2 regions of the Alitiscatomonas sp. genome follow, and region 2 is predicted to be linked to the other one. Evidence: a T-box and tRNA genes for the amino acid it is inferred to sense, from the RefSeq annotation. Region 2 holds a T-box; the other holds one or more tRNA genes.
What was found. The T-box of region 2 lies ahead of metG (methionine--tRNA ligase). A T-box ahead of a tRNA ligase gene usually reads a tRNA of that ligase, here a tRNA-Met.
Positions count from the first base shown of each region.

Region 1: it has a tRNA-Met gene. The T-box ahead of metG (methionine--tRNA ligase) is inferred to sense a tRNA for this amino acid. The anticodon was not compared.

Region 1 is NZ_JAXXBR010000101.1:7,400-16,712, forward strand. Features, by position in the region: gene WIH05_RS10895 (response regulator transcription factor) at 1-580, shown strand, start outside; gene WIH05_RS10900 (HAMP domain-containing sensor histidine kinase) at 586-1,503, shown strand; gene WIH05_RS10905 (ABC transporter ATP-binding protein) at 1,617-2,543, shown strand; gene WIH05_RS10910 (ABC transporter permease) at 2,536-3,330, shown strand; gene WIH05_RS10915 (ABC transporter permease) at 3,343-4,149, shown strand; gene WIH05_RS10920 (hypothetical protein) at 4,354-4,671, shown strand; tRNA gene WIH05_RS10925 (tRNA-Met) at 4,794-4,867, shown strand; gene WIH05_RS10930 (diacylglycerol kinase family protein) at 5,010-5,939, shown strand; gene ispF (2-C-methyl-D-erythritol 2,4-cyclodiphosphate synthase) at 5,970-6,512, shown strand; gene cysS (cysteine--tRNA ligase) at 6,529-7,938, shown strand; gene WIH05_RS10945 (ribonuclease III domain-containing protein) at 7,923-8,378, shown strand; gene rlmB (23S rRNA (guanosine(2251)-2'-O)-methyltransferase RlmB) at 8,375-9,121, shown strand; partial or broken gene WIH05_RS10955 (DUF4397 domain-containing protein) at 9,184-9,313, opposite strand, start outside.
Region 2 is NZ_JAXXBR010000120.1:53-9,929, forward strand. Features, by position in the region: partial or broken gene WIH05_RS12390 (TraX family protein) at 1-680, opposite strand, end outside; gene metG (methionine--tRNA ligase) at 674-2,650, opposite strand; T-box leader at 2,690-2,947, opposite strand; gene WIH05_RS12400 (DUF885 domain-containing protein) at 3,152-5,050, shown strand; gene WIH05_RS12405 (hypothetical protein) at 5,151-6,095, shown strand; gene WIH05_RS12410 (nitroreductase) at 6,219-6,740, shown strand; gene WIH05_RS12415 (amidohydrolase) at 7,025-8,386, shown strand; gene WIH05_RS12420 (permease) at 8,495-9,508, opposite strand; gene WIH05_RS12425 (thioredoxin family protein) at 9,508-9,741, opposite strand; gene WIH05_RS12430 (CobW family GTP-binding protein) at 9,753-9,877, opposite strand, start outside.

The DNA.
Region 1 (9,313 bases), on a different contig from region 2:
TTTGAAATTGAGGGAAAGGGAGTACCAGCTTGTGATACTGGATGTGATGATGCCGGGCATGGACGGCTTTGAGACCCTGGAGGAGATCCGGAAGGAAAGCAGCCTTCCGATCCTGATGTTCACATCGAGGAATGACAGTATCTCAAAGGTGCGGGGGCTGCGGGCCGGAGCGGACGATTATCTGACAAAGCCCTTTGATATGGAGGAGCTGATCGCCCGTATCGTTTCGCTGATCCGCCGTTATACCCGTTTTAACCAGCCGGATGGGGCAGTGCAGAAACTTGTATTTGACGGACTGGAGATCGATCCGGAAGCCCGTCTGGTCACTGTGGAAAACAGTACCCTTGAGCTTCCTCCGAAGGAATTTGACCTTCTGTTATACTGTGCAAAAAATCAGGGAAAGATCCTGACCAAGAAGCAGATCTATGAAAATGTCTGGGGAGACGAATATCTCTATGACGACAGCAATATCATGGCGGTCATCAGCCGGCTCCGAAAAAAACTGGAGGCCGCTCCTTCAAGCCCAAAGTATATCCAGACCATCAAAGGGATCGGCTACCGCTTTAATAAGGAGGTATAGCTGGTATGGAGATCCTTGTTTTTCTGTCCATTCTGACCGCGGCTCTGGCGGTCCTGTCCTCCTGGTACCGCATCCGGCGGGCAAAAGAGCAGATCGCGGAGATCGCAGACGCTCTGGCTGACGTGAAAAACGGAAATGGCGGCCGCCGGATCCTGTCCGCCGCAAATGAGCTGGCAGCCCCCATTGCCTATGAGATCAATGAGATCGTTGTGTCCTATGAACGCAGGCTTTCTGCGGTGCGGCAGACAGAGGAGGCAAACCGCCAGCTTATGACCAGCCTTTCCCATGATGTCCGGACACCCCTTACAACACTCATCGGATATCTTGACGCCGCCCACAAAGGACTTGCTGCGGGCAGGGACCGGGATGAATATATCGAAACGGCCCGCCGGAAGGCCCACGATCTGAAAGAATATATTGACGTTCTCTTTGACTGGTTCAGGTTGAATTCCAATGAGTTTGCCATGGAGATCCGTCCTGCTGAAGCGGCAGAGCTCACAAGAAATATCCTGATCGACTGGATCCCGGTCTTTGAGGATAAGGAGATTGGTTACGACATTGACATTCCCGAGCGTCCGGTCCGGGTAAGGCTCGACGCAGACGGATATATGAGGATCATAAACAATCTCATCCAGAATGCGGTCGCCCACAGCGGCGGGGATGAAATTAAGATCGCTCTGTCAGAACAGGGAGCTGCCATGAAGCTGCTGGTGGCGGACAATGGCGTGGGGATCGGGAAGGAAGATCTGAAGCATATTTTTGAACGGCTGTATAAGTGTGATAAGGGCCGGTCCCAGAAGGGCAGCGGGCTGGGCCTTTCCATTGTCCATCAGCTTGTGGAAAAGATGGGAGGCAGCATCACTGTGGAAAGCACACCGGGAAAAGGAACAGAATTTACCCTGGTTTTCCCCCTGGATGAGTGAGCGGCCCCCTGGCATTCTGGCCGGATCTTAAACTGCAAGGTTTTTGCAAGGCTGCGGCAAGGTTCATGCAAGGATGGCGTGATAGAATCCCTTACAGAACAGGAGGTTTGCCTATGGACACAAATACCATCATTGAAACAAGAAACCTGACCAAGCAGTATGGCCCGCAAAAGAGCGTGGCTGACTTAAGTATCCATGTGAAGCGCGGGAGGATCTATGGTCTGCTGGGGAGGAACGGGGCCGGAAAAACGACCACCATGAAAATGCTGCTGGGACTGACGAAGCCCACGTCCGGCGAGGTGCGGATCTGGGGAAATCCTTTGCAGGGGAATGAAAAGAAGATCCTGCCCCGCATCGGCAGCCTGATCGAGTCCCCCGGCTTTTATCCCAATCTGACCGCTGCGGAAAATCTGCGTATCTTTGCCATTCTGCGGGGCGTGCCAAACGGTCATGCCATCAGGGATGCCCTGGATCTGGTGGGGCTGCCTTATAAAGACAAAAAGCTCTTTTCCCAGTATTCCCTTGGCATGAAGCAGCGGCTTGCCATTGCCCTTGCCATTATGCACGATCCGGAGCTTCTGATCCTGGATGAGCCCATCAATGGGCTTGATCCCATCGGCATTGCAGAGGTGCGTTCATTTATCCGGGAGCTCTGTGATACAGGAGGGAAGACCATTCTGATCTCCAGCCATATCCTTTCGGAAATTTCCCTGCTGGCGGACGATATTGGGATCATTGACCACGGCACACTGCTGGAAGAGGAAAGCCTTGCCAGACTGGAGCAGAAAAGCGGCAGGCATGTCCGTTTTACGCTTTCCGACACCGCCCAGGCCGCAAGGATCCTGGAGTGCAGCTTCCATGAAACCCGTTTCTCCATCCAGGATGACCACAGGCTGCAGCTCCACAATCTTGATCTGCCGGTCGGAAAAGTTGTAACTGCCTTTGTGGAAAACGGACTGGAGGTATCGGAGGCCCATACCTGTGAAGAAAGCCTGGAGGATTATTTCAGGCGTGTGACGGGAGGCGAGGGGATTGCTTAGACTGATGGAATGTGAATTTCTGAAGCTGAAACGCAGGCCCCTGGTATTTATTTCCCTGGTGCTTTCCGTTTTCATGCCGTTGGCGTACGTTTTTTTTCTGTCAGATGTGAATACGGATGTGGATGCTGTAAACGGAGTGATGTCCAGCCTGTTCCAGCTCAGCGCATATCTGCTTCTGATGCCGCTTCTTGTGATCCTGGCTTCCAGCCTGCTGTTTCAGGAGCTGGACCATGATACTCTGAAAAACCTTGCGGCCATACCCGTGGACCGGACGAAGCTGGTGCTTTCCAAAATGCTGGTCCTGCTGCTGTTTGCCGTTGGCTTCATGGCGGCGGGAGGCCTGGTGAATCTTGCGGTCCTGCTGGTCCAGGGATGGGAGCCGGTTGGGTTCTGGACGCTGTTCTGGGTTGGGCTGGAAGAGGGAGTGATCATGTGGGCCGGAGCGCTTCCCTGCATTCTTCTGGTGGTCCTTCTCAATAAAAATTATATCGTGTCCGTTGTGATCACCTTTTTTTACACCATTGTGAATTATATCTTTTCCATGAACGATCTCTTTCTGACGCAGCCCTTTGGGCTGAACATCGGTACCCTGCTTCCGGGACCGCTGGCTTTCCGCTGGACCTTCCAGTTTTATGACCAGAGCCGGACAAGCGCGGAGCTGGCAGAGCTGCTGGAGCGGATCAGCCCGTATTTTCTCGGCCGCGCCCAGGTGTTCAGTGTGATCGTTGTGGAAGCCATTGTTTTTCTGACGCTGATCGCGATGGCCTTCCGGCGTCAGGAGATTTAAGGAGGTGGGATCATGTGGAATCTGTTAAGAGCAGAATTACTGAAGCTGCGCCGGTGCCAGATCCTTCTGGTAGGGCTTGTGGCCCTTGGGCTCTGCCCTCTGGTACAATATGGAAGCCAGATGATCATTGAGGCGGAATACCGGGATCCGGACTATGATATCCAGACGCTTTTTGCCAATGTTGTCTGGGGCAACACCCAGATATTTCTGCCCATTTCACTGGTGATGACAGGCGCCTGGCTCATGGACAGGGAGTCTTCCCATGATACGCTGAAAAATATCATGGCGGTCCCTGTTTCCATGCCAGGGCTTCTGGGGACAAAGCTGCTTCTGACCGGCATGCTTGCAGTCTTTCTGGGAATATACAGTGTCGGCGTTACCCTGGTCACTGGACTGGCGGCCGGCCTGCCGGGACTGACTGCGGAGGTGCTTTTTCATGGCAGTACGCAGATCGTGGCGGCTGCCTTTACTACAAGTCTGGTCTGTATGCCCCTGATCCTGATCTTTGGACAGATCCGCGGGGCTTATCTGGGAGGCTCCATCCTGGCGTTCTTCCTGGGGTACAGCATGCTGTTCTTCAAAGGCGGCGTCCTTTCCAGCCTGTATCCGTTTTCGGCTGCGCTGGTCCTGGCGGGCTTCGATCTGAGCGGATATGCCGGGATGACCGCGGCTCCGGATCCGGGGCTGGCCGCCGCCGGGGTTGGCGTTATGGTCCTCTGGACAGGGCTGCTGCTTTTGCGGTCCCGTAAGAAAAAAGAGATGCGTCCTCGCAGGCAGGCCAGTGCCAGGGGGAAGGCGAGAAGGGCTGCGCCGCTGTAAGGGGCTGCGGCCCGTGGTTTCCGGAGGCTTTTTTCAGGACCTTTGGCTGTGCCGGTCCACATGTTCCAGTTTTTTCATCTTGACACACAGAACAAATGTTCGTATAATAAGAATAGAACATACGTTCTTTTTTGAAACGGGGGATGATACGGCAGACCGTCTCCTCTGCGTATAAAGCTGTGTGGGAAAGAGAGGATGGCTGGAATGGAATATCGGGCATTGGGAAATTCAAATCTGGATGATGGGACCGTCAAAGGCGACCGGAGAGAGGCTGCCTGTATGGCGTGGTTTCCTGCCGGACGGGAGCTGTATCCGGTTTCTGTTAAATTTAAGGGCGACGACGGGGAGGTCATCTGCGTCAGGAACATCAATATCTCATCGTCAGAGGATATTCTGTGCAACGGGATCGCTTCAAAGCAGTTTTTGTGCAATGCGGTCATCGGCGGCCTGGTCCAGGATTTTGCCCTGATCTTTTATGCCAGGCCGTCCCGGTGGGAGATCGTATTCCGCTCAAGGCAGTAGGGGGCGGAAGTCCTGCTTTTACCAGGATTTTTCACAGAGCATTCACGGAATCCATGAAAAATAAAATTATTGTTGACATTTTATTCTAAACATGGTATCCTAATGTTCGTTGAGCAAAGCGTGGCGGAATAGCTCAGTTGGCTAGAGCATACGGTTCATACCCGTAGTGTCGAGAGTTCGAATCTCCCTTCCGCTACTAAAATGGGATCCTGAATACAGGGTCCCCTTTTTTATAGAAATTTTCTTATCTTTTTTCCGTATTCTGTGGTATACTAAATATAATTTCGTTGTATATTATATGATTTATGTAATACCAGCAGGATAAAACGGAGGGTTCCATGTATCAGTTTATCGTAAATCCCAGTGCAGGAACTGGTAAGGGGTATCGCATATGGAAAAGGCTGGAGAAGCAGCTGGAAAATGAAGGACGGGAATACCGGGTGTTTTTTACGGAAAACCGGGGAGATGCGGCTGAGATCGCCAGGGCGCTGACCGCCGATAAAAATGAACCGAAGACGATCATTATCGTAGGCGGAGAGGGGACGTATAACGAAGTTTTAAACGGAGTGTCCTTTAAAGGGATGGTGACCCTGGGCTACGTCCCAGCGGGATTCCGGAACGCCCTTTCCCGGAGGAGCCGGCCGCACAGTAAGGTAAGGGTCCAGTGCAGGCACGTCCTCCATCCGCAATATTATGAACTGCTGGATTACGGCGTTGTGACCTGCGGGGAGGATGAGATCTTTAACCGGAGGTTTGCCGGAAGGTGCGGCGTGGGACTGGATGCGGCCGTCTGCCATAACCTGCTGTGCTGTCCCGTCCGCAGCCAGATGAACCGGCTTCATATGACCGGAATGCTGAAGGTGGTACTGGCGTTAAAGCAGCTGGCGCTGGCGCGTCCGGTGCGGGGGCATCTGCTCCTGGACGGCGTAAGGAAGGTGGAATTCAATTATATCTACTTTATCACGATCCGGATGGGGCAGGAGAAAAAGAAGAGGCCAAGACGCGGACAGGAGGTACCGGAGGACAGCGGGAAGATGACGGTCTACGTGGCCAACAGCTCTCTGAAGCGGAGGATGTTCGGGCCGGTCCTGGACGTGATCGCAGGGGTAAGAAAGAAAGAGCGCGGTGTCAGGAGCTTTGAATGCAGCGAGGTGGCGGTCCATCTGGAGCGGCCCCTGGCGGTCCATGTGGACGGGGAAAGCTGTATGTGCCAGCAGGATATGCAGATCCGGTGCATCCCCAGGAAGATCCGGATGATCAGCGCTTAGAATAAATATCAATGGCAAAGGAGAATGAGTATGAGGATCGGTCAGGGATACGATGTACACCGGCTGACGGAAGGCAGGAAGTTGATTCTGGGGGGTGTGGACATTCCCTATGAAAAAGGGCTTCTGGGTCATTCAGATGCAGACGTACTGCTGCACGCCATTATGGATGCGCTCCTGGGAGCGGCTGCCCTGGGAGATATCGGGCAGCATTTCCCGGATTCCGACGAGGCGTATAAGGGGATCTCCAGCCTTTCCCTTTTAAAACGGGTGGGAGAGATCCTGGCGGAAAACGGGTTCCTCATTGAGAATATCGATTCAACGGTGATCGCCCAGAAGCCGAAGCTTCTGCCGTACCGGCCGGGGATGATGGAGAATATCGCAGACGCCCTGGGACTGGAGAGAGACCGGGTCAGCGTTAAGGCTACCACAGAGGAGGGGCTGGGCTTTACGGGAAACGGCGAGGGGATCGCGGCCCAGGCCGTGTGCCTGCTCTCCACGGTGGCAGATTACGATCCGGTGGACCGGATGGATGCGGGAGGCTGTACGGGCTGTCCCGGCTGTCAGAAAGAATAAAAAAGAGGAGAAGACCATGAAAATCTATAATACCCTTTCCAGAAGAAAAGAAGAGTTCGTTCCGGTGGAGCCGGGAAAAGTAAAAATGTATGTCTGCGGCCCCACGGTCTATAACCTGATCCATATCGGAAACGCCCGTCCCATGATCGTATTCGATACGGTCCGCAGATATTTTGAGTATAAGGGCTATGAGGTGAATTTTGTATCCAACTTTACTGACGTGGACGACAAGATCATTAAAAAGTCCATCGAGGAGGGCGTGGACGCAGATACGGTCTCCAAGCGGTATATTGCCGAATGCAGAAAGGATATGGAGGCAATGAATATCATGCCCGCCACAAAGAATCCCCTGGCCACAGAGGAGATCGGCGGCATGTTGGATATGATCCGCACCCTGATCGAAAAGGGCTATGCTTACGCGGCGGCAGACGGCACCGTTTATTACCGGGTGAGAAAATTCAAGGATTACGGAAAGCTGTCCCATAAAAACCTGGACGATCTCCAGTCCGGCTTCCGTGAGATCAAGGTCACTGGTGAAGAGGGCAAAGAGGATCCCAACGATTTCGTGCTCTGGAAGCCCAAAAAGGAAGGAGAGCCCTTCTGGGAGTCCCCCTGGTGCCAGGGCCGTCCCGGCTGGCATATTGAGTGCTCGGTCATGGCCAAGAGATACCTGGGTGACGAGATCGACATCCATGCCGGCGGCGAGGATCTGATCTTCCCCCACCACGAAAATGAGATCGCCCAGAGTGAGGCGGCCAACGGTGTGACCTTTGCCAGATACTGGATGCACAACGGCTTTCTGAACATTGATAATAAGAAGATGTCCAAATCCCTGGGCAATTTCTTTACAGTACGGGAGATCGGAGAAAAATATGATCTCCAGGTGCTCCGTTTCTTTATGCTGAGCGCCCATTACAGAAGCCCGCTGAATTTCAGCGCGGAGCTGATGGAGGCGTCGAAAAACGGCCTGGACCGTATCCTTACAGGCGTTGAGAAGCTGAAGGAGCTGGAGGAAAAGGCGGCTGCCGGAACCATGAGCGCCGCAGAACTGGAAAACCAGAAAAAGGCCATGGAGCTGGTGGAAAAATACGAAGCGGCCATGGAGGACGATTTCAATACGGCCGACGCCGTATCCGCAGTCTTCGAGCTGGTAAAGCTCAGCAACTCCACTGCATCTGCGGAAAGCACCGGCGCATATGTGGGCTGGATGAAGGAGACCATTGAACGGCTCTGCGGCGTTCTTGGGATCATCACAGAGAAAAAGGAAGAGATCCTGGATTCTGAGATCGAGGATATGATCGCCCAGAGGCAGGCTGCCAGAAAGGCAAAGGATTTTGCCCTGGCTGACCAGATCCGAGGAAAGCTCCTGGATATGGGGATCATCCTGGAGGATACCAGAGAGGGAGTAAAATGGAAACGGGCGTAAACTCTTTTTCCCGGTTTAAGGAAGCGTTCCGGCTGAAGGAGGCGGACGCTTCCCAGTATTCGCCGCTGGTGCTGGCCTATATCGGAGATGCGGTCTATGAGATCATGATCCGCACCAAGGTGGTCAACGACGGCAACGTCCAGGTGAACAAGCTCCATAAGCATACGGCGGGGCTTGTGAAGGCGTCGGCCCAGATGGAGCTTCTGCTGGCTGTGTGGGAGGAACTGACCGAAGAGGAAAAGACGGTCTGCCGCCGGGGGAGGAACGCCAAATCCGGCTCCATGGCTAAAAATGCCACCATGAAGGAATACCGCATGGCCACAGGCTTTGAGGCCCTGGTGGGATATCTTTATCTGGCGGAGCGGTTTGACCGGCTCGCAGAGGTGGTGAGCCTGGGACTTGAAAAAATCGGAGAACTGAAAGAGGAAGACGGAAGATGAGATATGAAGAACTGACCATAGAAGGCCGCAACGCGGTCCTGGAGGCATTCCGGGCAGGAAAGCCCATTGACCGCCTGTTTATCCTGGACGGATGCCAGGACGGGCCTGTAAAGAGCATTTTGCGGGAAGCAAAAAAACACGATACCATCATCACCTTTGTGCCCAAAGAGCGGCTGGACCAGATGTCTGACACGGGCCACCACCAGGGGGTCATCGCTTATGGAGCAGCCTATGAATATGCAGAGGTGGAGGATATGTTAAAGGCTGCCGAGGAAAAGGGGGAGCCGCCGTTTCTGATTCTTCTGGACGGCATTGAGGATCCCCATAACCTGGGTGCCATCATCCGTACTGCCAATCTGGCAGGGGCCCACGGCGTCATTATTCCCAAACGCCGCGCTTCCGGTCTTACGGCAACAGTGGCCAGAACATCAGCCGGGGCGCTGAATTATACGCCGGTGGCAAAGGTGACCAATCTGGCGGCCACCATCGAGGATCTGAAAAAACGCGGCCTGTGGTTCGTCTGCGCCGATATGGGCGGGGATGTGATGTACCGGGTGAACCTTACGGGCCCCATCGGCCTGGTGGTGGGCAACGAGGGCGACGGAGTCAGCCGGCTGGTCCGGGAGAAATGCGATATGACGGCCTCCATCCCCATGCAGGGACAGATCGATTCCTTAAACGCGTCTGTGGCCGCCGGTGTGCTGGCTTATGAGATCGTGAGACAGAGGATGGGAAAAAAGTAAGAAACAGAGAGGGCGGGTACGGTCTGACGTACCCGCCTTTTTTGTGCCATGGGCCTGGAAGCTCAGCTTTCCAGGGTATATACCCGGTACAGATTGGACCAGGGATTTCCGATGATGTAGGACGTATAGACCCGGCCGGGCCGCACGCTGATGCCAAAGCTCATGATCGGGTCGTTTACCATACAGGCGGAG
Region 2 (9,877 bases):
TGTCCCAGCCGCCTTCCTCTGGTTCCATTGTAACGGCTGATGAAGAAAAATGCAATGCATCCGAAGCCGCCCCAGACGATTCCCTCCAGAAGGATCAGCACCGCTCCTCCCGCCAGGCTCTGGGCCTGGAAATTTCCATTATAAAAATACAGGATCAGGATAAAAAGCACGCCCAGGGGGCCGTAGTCGGAGTTTAAAAGCCCGGCCGCCGCCATGGAAGCAGCTGCTGTAAGGATAATGGCCGCCGTTTTAAGCCACACAGCCCCCGCACGGCCTCCAAAGGCCCCTTCCTCCGGTTCCCAGGTCTGGACGGCCCGGATCCCCTTTAAGGCCAGAAGGCTGATGGAAAGAGTTACCAGCGTATTCTGAACCGGGTACATCGGCCTTCCGCTGCATATAAGGTTAAATGGGATCTCTGAAACCAGAGCCAGAAGGACCATGCGCTTCATATACCTTTCCCAGTCTCCCGTGTGGAAAAAGCCCTGGACCAGAAAAAAACCATAAAGAGGAAAAGCCACCCGCCCCGCAAGGCGCATGGCTGTTCCCAGTATATACCAGGCCATAGGGAGGTCCGTGCCGCCGCGTTCCATCAGATGGAACGCCAGATGGTCCAGGACCATGGTCCCCATGGCGATCCGCTTAAGGTCGGATGCAGAGTACGTCCTCTGCCATCCTAGCATACTTCGGAGCCAGGTTTGATATCCTTTTCCGGAGTCATAAGAGCCAGATTTCCCTCATCGTCCTCAGCGCACAGGATCATGCCCTCAGAAAGCATTCCCGCCAGCTTTGCCGGCTTTAAGTTGGTAACGACCATGACCTTTTTCCCCACCATCTGGTCCGGCTTGTACCAGGCCTTGATGCCGCTGACGATCTGTCTTGTCTCAGAGCCGATCTTCACCTGGGAGCAGAGCAGCTTTTTGGACTTGGGCACTTCCTCGCATTTTACGATCTGGCCGATCTGGAACTGGAGCTTTGCAAAGTCATCATAGGTGATCTCCGGCTTTTTCTCCACATCCACAACGCTTTCCTCCTGGGCGTTCTCTTCTTCTCCGGCGGCCTTGGCTTCTTCTGCCTTCATGGTTTCCACCTTCTCCAGGACCTCCTTCACGTCCATACGGGCGAACAGGATCTCCGGCTTCTCCGTTACCTTATTTCCATTGGGATACAGTCCGAACTGGTCCATGGCCTCCAGAGTCCTCTTTTCTGTATTGAGCTGGGCCAGGATCTTTTCAGACGTCTCCGGCATAAAGGAGGACAGGAGAGACGCGCCGATGGTGATGGCCTCGGTCAGGTTGTAAAGCACCGTAGCCAGACGGTCCTTCTTCTCCTCATCCTTTGCCAGAGTCCACGGAGTGGTCTCGTCGATGTATTTATTGCTGCGGCGGAAGATATTGAAGATCTCTGTGATGGCGTCGGCCACGCGCAGCTTCTCCATCTTCTCGTCTGCCTTCTTCACAGCCTCTAAAACAGCGGCCTTTAAGTCATCATCCACGTCCTCGCAGACGTTCTTGTTCTCCACAACGCCGCCGAAATATTTATTGGTCATGGAAACGGTACGGTTCACCAGGTTGCCCAGGATATTGGCCAGATCGGAATTCATCCGCTCCACCATTAATTCCCAGGAGATCACGCCGTCATTCTCAAAGGGCATCTCATGGAGTACAAAATAACGGACTGCATCCACGCCAAAGAAGTCCACCAGCGTATCGGCGTACAGCACGTTTCCTTTGGACTTGCTCATCTTTCCGTCGCCCTGGAGGAGCCACGGATGGCCGAATACCTGCTTGGGAAGGGGCAGATCCAGGGCCATTAAGAAGATGGGCCAGTAAATGGTATGGAACCGGATGATATCCTTACCGATCAGATGGAGATCTGCCGGCCAGAACTTATTGAATTTTTCATCATGGTTCCCATCGCAGTCATAGCCGATCCCTGTGATATAGTTGGTCAGGGCGTCCAGCCATACATAGGTCACATGCTTCGGATCGAAATCCACCGGGATCCCCCACTTAAAGGAGGTCCTGGATACGCAGAGATCCTGTAAGCCCGGCAGCAGGAAGTTGTTCATCATCTCATTTTTCCTGGATACCGGCTGGATAAATTCCGGATGACTGTTGATATGGTCGATGAGCTTCTGGGCATATTTGCTCATACGGAAGAAGTAAGCCTCCTCCTTTGCGGGCTGTACCGGACGGCCGCAGTCGGGGCACTTTCCGTCCACCACCTGGGACGGGGTCCAGAAGGACTCGCAGGGAGTACAGTAAAGGCCCTCATAATGGCCCTTATAGATATCGCCTTTTTCGTAGAGCTTCTTAAAGATCTTCTGCACCTGCTTTTCATGGTACTCGTCAGTGGTGCGGATGAATTTATCATAGGATGTGTTCATCAGATCCCAGATATTTTTGATCTCTCCCGCCACGTTGTCCACAAACTCCTTGGGCGTCACGCCGGCGTCCTGGGCCTTTAACTCGATCTTCTGGCCGTGCTCGTCGGTTCCGGTCTGGAAATATACGTCATAGCCCTGTTCTCTTTTGTACCGCGCAATGGCGTCTGCCAGCACGATCTCATACGTATTTCCGATATGCGGTTTTCCGGATGTGTAGGCAATGGCCGTGGAAATATAATACGGCTTCTTACAATTCTTGCACATAAAAAATCCTCCTTTAAGACAAAAAAAGACCCGTCTTCTCTTAAAGACGAGTTCTCCCTCGTGTTACCACTTTAATTCAGAGATCCCTCACAGGATCCCCCTCACCGGCTGCCTTAAACAGCCTGACGCGCTAACGGGCGCTTCCGTCGCGGCCTCAACTCTCTGCCCTTTTACCGGCAGCTCCTTCAGCCGCGCAGCTCCGGGACCATCTTCTGCAAAAGCTCCGCTCCCCGCTCGCACCATCCGGGGTCTCTGAAAGCTTCCCTTTTTGCGTACTCTTCCCTTCACAGCCTTTTCCCTATTATATCCCTAGTCTATCCTGTTCCAACGGTTTTGTCAAGACTGGGAAAACGCCTGCAGGCAAAAGCAGCGGGCATCTGCGAATACTTTGAAAAAAGAACCAGCGCATACCCCTTCTGTTCCCATCATATATTGGCGGTATACAGCCGGTCTCCGGGCGTTCTTCCCGGCTCTGTCCCGGCTTTTCAAGGAGGTATCGTCATGCGGCCTGAACATGGCTTTTCCCGAAAAAATCCGTACATACTTCTATGGGGGCTCCTGGCCCTGTCCCTGCTTCTCACCTCCTGCGGCCGTCAGAGGATCCGGCAGCCCGGAGAAAGCGGCGCGGCCTTTGAAAACAGCACCGCTCCGGGAAACAGCACCGTCCCGGGAAACAGCGCGGCTTCGGAGTCCGGCGGGGCTCCCGGGTGTCCGTCCCAGGAGGACATAGCCGCTGCCCAGGCTGCCTTCGACGCCTTCTGCACCCAGGTCTTCCAGGAGGAGATGGCCCAGGCCGGTACCCTGGACCTCCACTATACGCTGCTGCGGCCCGAAGCCTTCGGGATCTCTCCCGGAGAACCGAGGCTGGGTACCTGCACTTTGGAGGACATGATCCAGTCCGGGGCGGCGGTCCAGGAGCTGGCAGACCGGCTGGCAGCCTTCGACCGCTCCCTGCTCACCGAAGACCAGGCCCTGGTGTACGACGCCCTTTCCGAGACCCTCCAGGCCTCCCTCATGGGCCGGGGACTGGAGCTTTATGAGCAGCCCCTGGCTCCCACCATCGGTGTCCAGGCCCAGCTTCCCATTCTCCTGGCAGAATATTCCTTCCACTCCTTAAAGGACGTGGAGGACTACCTGGACCTTCTGTCCCAGACCGATGCTTATTACGCCCAGATCCTGGAATTTGAAAACCAGAAGGCCGATGCGGGCCTGGGTCCCTCGGATGCCACCATCGACCGGATCCTGGAATCCTGTGAGAGCTACCGGATCGATCCGGACCAGAACTTTCTCACTGAAACCTTTGCCGCCAGGCTGGCGTCCCTGGAACAAGAGGTCCCTCTGACCGCAGAGCAGAAGGCGGACCTCCACTCCCGCCATCTGTCCGCCATACAAGGACATTTTATTCCGGCCTACGAGGCCATGATCCAGGGCATGACCGCTCTTAAGGGGCGCGGGATCAACGACGGCGGCCTGGCCGGAGCCAGGGACGGGAAGCAGTATTATGAATACCTGGTAAAAACCGGGCCCGGACTCTCCTATACGGTCCCGGAGCTTAAGGAGGCCTTAAAGGCCAGGATCCAAAAGGACTATGAGGCCCTGGGCCGGATCCTCCGGGAGACTCCCGCTGCCGGTCTGGAAAACGCCTCCTTTTCCCTGACCGATCCCCAGGCCATCCTCCTGGACCTCCAGGAACAGATGAAGGGGCTTTTCCCGGAGCTTTCCCAGTGCGGCTATGAGGTCCGCCAGGTGCCATCCTGTCTGGAGGCCTCCTTAAGCCCCGCCTTTTATCTGACGGCTCCTGTGGACGACAGGGACCAGAACGTCATCTACATCAACGGCGGCTCCACCGACAGCCGGAAGGACCTCTACACCACCCTGGCCCACGAGGGCTTTCCCGGCCATCTCTACCAGACCGTATACAGCCGGACCCACGCGAAAACGCCGCTGTCCGCTCTTTTAAGCTGCTCCGGAGCCAACGAGGGCTGGGCCACCTATGTGGAAAATATCGCCTGTACCTTTGACAACGGCCTTTCCAGGGCCGCCGGAAAGTACCGGGCCCATATGCGCTCCCTGTCCCTCTGCGTCCATGGCCTGCTGGATATCGGGATCAATTATGACGGCTGGGACGAGGCCAGAGCCGGGGAATTCATCCGCTCCTGCTTCCAGGCCGACGACCAGACGGTCCGGGAGCTGTGGCAGGTGATGATCGATAACCCAGCCAATTATCTGGAGTACTGCGGAGGATATATTGAATACATGGACATGAGAGAGCAGGCGGAGGCCGCCCTGGGTAGCCGTTTTTCTCCCCTGGACTTCCACAAACTCCTCCTGGATCTGGGGCCTGTGCCCTTTTCTGTGATCCGCCCCCGGTTTACGGCCTGGCTGGAGGAACAGGTCTGACAGGCTGCGGGCTCCATCAGAATTATATTTACTGTCTATACTTTATATAGTATAATATTTACAGACACTAATTTATAATTTCTGTTCAAGGAGGTGTTTTATGGGCAGATCCATTCTTTTTCTGATTTTACTTTTTGTTTTCCATCTCTCTGCCTGCTCCCATAAATCGTCCGCTCCGGTCTCTGCTGATACGATGCCGGATATGGAGGAGCTCCTGGCCTATTCCCAGTCCCACTCCAAGGAAGAGTATGAAAAAAAATTAAAGGAGATCCAGGCAGTCATCGACAATACCTCTTATGAGGAGCTCTGCCAGATCTTTACCGATTCCCTGGCTTCCTGGGCGGATACACAGACCGATCTTGAGATCACCGATACCTCCATGGAATTTTCTGAAGATCCTCTGCTGATGGATGAGCAGAGGAAGGAAAAGCTGTATAACAACTGGACCGTATCTGTAAATATCCAGCTGGCCGGAGATGAGAAGTCCAAATATGATGTTCCCGATGCAGCCGCCATCTACCGCCAGGCGGCAGATGCGCTGCGGAGCACTCCCTACGGGGCCTATAAGCTCCATACCTTAAAGATAACCGCCAGCAGCGACCCGGACCGGATCCTGACCTCGGAGCAGGAAGGCAGCTTCTTCCTTACAGACTCTGCCTTTTCCCTTCCCCAGGAGCCGGAAGAGCTGGCGATCCAGAAAACGGTCCTGGAACAGGTGGAGGAGTTCAACCAGGAGTACTTTTCCGATGAGCGCTACCGCGGACAGAATGTGACCTTAAAGCGGTTCGGATCCCCCAGGGATTCTTCTGTTCTTTACCTGGAGTTTCCCATCTACGCTCCGCCCTTTGACCAGGACATGGCTGCCTTTGCCGACAGCCTTGAAGCCCACGGCCAGGAATTTTTCCATGTAATTACGGAAAATAATGAAAATCTGGAATATTTGAAAAAATGTGGGATAACCTCTGTGACAGTCCGTTTTGACACCTCCTGGGACAACCGCCTGGAAGGCCCCGAGCGGTACCGGGAATTTTCCTGGGAGCTTTAAGCCGCGGATCTTTTTTTCATTTTCTGATTTCTTATACCGCAATTCTGCGCTATAATGGAAGAAGCAAAAATGTATGGGCGAAGCCCGCAGACCTGTCAGTTTCCATGTAAAGGAGAAATGAATATGAATGAAGTAATGAACGCCATCCTGACCCGGAGAAGCATCCGGAAGTTCACCGCAGACCCCATTCCCGCCGAAGTCCTGGAGGACCTTGTAAAGGCTGCCCTCCATGCTCCCAGCGGCATGGGAAAACAGACCTGGCAGTTTACCGTGGTCACAAACCAGGAGATCATCCATCGTCTCTGCGGCCTCATCGGGACTGAACTGGGCCGGGAAGGCTACGACATGTACGGTCCTGCCGCTGTGATCATCCCCTCCAATGAAAAGGAAAGCCCATGGGGGAAGGAGGACAACGCCTGCGCCATGGAAAATATCTTCCTGGCGGCCCGCTCTTACGGCGTCGGCTCCGTATGGATCAACCAGATGCAGAACATCAACGACCGTCCGGCAGTCCGCGCCCTGTTAAACGAGATCGGCGTTCCCGCAGACCATGTGATCTACGGCGTGGCCGCCCTGGGCTATGCGGATCCCTCCGTACCGGTGGAGCCCAAGGAGCGCACCGGAAAAGTCGTATATGTAAAATAGCGCGTAAACCCCCGCCGGGAAACGCTGTAAATACCCCCAGCCCAGAGGAGTTTCTTGAGATCAGTACCATGGTTCCCTGCGGCTCACGCCTGGCCCTTAGCATTATGAAGCTGGGTAAGCCGTAATTGCATACGGTTCCGGCCCATTTCCAAAGCCGCCAGATAATTTTTTCATTTTCCGATTTCTTATGGCGCAATTCTGCGCTATAATAGAAGAAGCGAAAATGCATGGGAACTGACCGCGGTCCTGTCAGTTTCCATGCAGCCTAGAAAGGAGAAAATCTTATGGAACGAGCAAAGCAGTTAATGGAAATGGTCGCAAAGTATGAATCCCTGATCTACGATACCGCCGACTATATCTGGAAGAACCCGGAGACCGGATACCGGGAGTGGAAGACCTCCGCATATATGGAGGAGCATTTCGAGGCCCTGGGCTACACCCTCACCAAAGCCGGAAACATCCCCGGCTTCTACGCCGATCTGGACACCGGAAGACCCGGACCGAAGATCGCCATCTTAGGAGAGCTGGATTCCCTGATCGTTGGAAATCACCCGGACGCGGATCCCGAGACTCACGCGGTCCATGCCTGCGGCCATAACGCCCAGTGTGCCATCCTTCTGGGAGTTGCCGCTGCCATGAAGGAGCCGGGCGCGCTGGATGGTCTCTGCGGCTCCATCCGTTTCATGGCTGTACCGGCCGAGGAGCTGATCGAGCTGGGCTTCCGGGAGGAATTACGGAAGCAGGGCGTGATCCGGTATTTCGGCGGAAAGGTGGAATTTATTTCCAGAGGCTACTTTGACGGCGTTGACATGGCCATGATGATCCATTCCGGAAAGCTTCCCGAGGGAAAGACCCTGTCCGTCAGCCAGGGCTGCAACGGCTGTATCACCAAGAATATCACCTTCAAGGGCGTGGCCTCCCATGCCGGCGGTTCTCCGGAAGCCGGAAAGAATGCGCTCTATGCGGCCACCTGCGGACTGAATGCCGTCAACGCCATCCGCGAGACCTTCGTGGACAGCGAGCACATCCGCTTCCATCCCATCATCACCGAGGGCGGAGCAGCCGTCAACGCCATCCCGGAGACAGCCAAGGTGGAATCCTATGTACGCGGCGCTTCCTTTGACAGCATCCGTGATTATAATAAAAAGGTAAACCTGGCTCTGGCCGGAGCGGCCGCCTCTCTGGGCTGCAATGTGGAGCTGGACGACCATCCGGGCTACTTCCCCTTAAATAACGACGCCAACATGACGGAGATCCTGACAGAGGCCATGGAAGCGGTGACCGGGCCCGGTACTGTGACCCGCGGCTCCTGGGGGACCGGCTGCACCGATATGGGCGATGTTTCCGCCATCATGCCGGCTATCCATCCCCATGCCAGCGGCTCCATCGGCACCGGACACGGCAAGGACTACTATGTGGCTGACAAGAAAGCCGGCTGCCTGTATCCGGCCCAGTGCCTGACCGTAGCTGCCTCCATGTTCCTGGAAAACGACGCCGCCAGGGCAAAGAAGGTCCTCGCCGAGGCGAAGCCTTACTTTAAGTCCAAAGATGAGTATCTGGCTGCCATTGACAATCTGACCATGGATAAAGACGCTGTCATCTACAACGAGGACGGCACCGTTACCCTGGATTTCTGTCAGAGATAACGCCGAAAAGCCAATCCATTCAAGCAGGGGGCAGGTGCAGCCCATATGAGCTGCATCCGCCCCCTGTTCTTTTCCCTTCCGGTATCTTCAGACAGATACCGCCTGTCTTTATATAAACAGATATTGGAACAGATTAAAGCTATAACCCACAAAAATGATCCCCACGGTACAGACCGCCGCAAATGTTCCCAGGAGCCGCGGCTTCACCGCCTTTCCCAGCATGACCATGGACGGAAAGCTCAGGGTGGTGACCGCCATCATGAAGCTTAAGATGGTCCCCAGCTGGGCGCCCTTGGCCAAAAGCGCCTCTGCCACCGGGATGGTCCCGAAAATATCCGCGTACATGGGGACACCCACCAGAACGGCCAGCACTACGCCAAAGGGATTTCCGCTTCCCAGGGCAGTCTCGATCCATTCCCCGGGGATCCAGTTGTGGATCACGGCTCCGATGCCCACGCCTGCAAGAATATACGGGAATACCTTTCTGAAGGTGAACTCCACCTGGTCCCTGGCATAGGCCAGCCGGTCCCGGACCGTAAGCGCCGGACCTTCAAGATCCACCCGGCCTGCCATCCGGATAAACTCCTCCACCTCAGCCTCCATGTGCAGCTTTTCGATCACCGTCCCCCCAAGGACCGCCACAAAAAGTCCCAAAAGAACGTATACGGCCGCGATCTTCACACCGAAAATACTCGTTAGGAGCACCAGGCTCCCCAGATCTACCATGGGGGAGGAGATCAGAAAGGAAAAGGTCACGCCCAGAGGAAGGCCTGCCCCCGTAAATCCCATGAACAGGGGAATGGAGGAGCAGGAGCAGAACGGGGTCACCGTTCCCAGAAGGGCCGCCGCGATCCTGGCCCCCAGCCCATGGAACCGGCCCAGGATCCTTTTGCTGCGCTCCGGCGGAAAATAGCTCTGGATATAAGAGATCACAAAGATCAGCGTGCATAATAAGATCGTGATCTTAATGATATCATAGATAAAAAAATGTACGCTGCCGCCAAGTCTGGAGGAAATATCGGTTCCCATGGCCGTAAGGCCCGCTCCCACCGCGTCCTTCAGCCATTTCATGCCGAGGATCTGGTCCTGGATCAGGCTCCACAGCCCCTTTCCTGCCTCCATCATTTCTTCAGCAGACGGACGATCTCCGATGTCTTCGCCGTCCGTCCCGCGATCACCAGCTTACCGTCGATCATCAGCGACGGCGCCGCCATGACGCCCAGCTTCACGATCTCCATCAGGTCTCCGACCTTTTCCACCACTGCATCGCTGCCAGTCTCCTTTACGGCCTCCATCACATTTTCATACAGCTTATCGCAGTTTTCACATCCCATACCGATCACCTTTATGACCATGTTATCCTCCTTTAATTCTTAAGCTTCATCTCGCTGCCCACATGCTCCTCCCAGGCGGAGAAAATCTTTTTTATGACCATGGGGCCGATCTTTGAAATAAACACCAACTGGGACCGTTCAAAGGCCCCGCACTCCT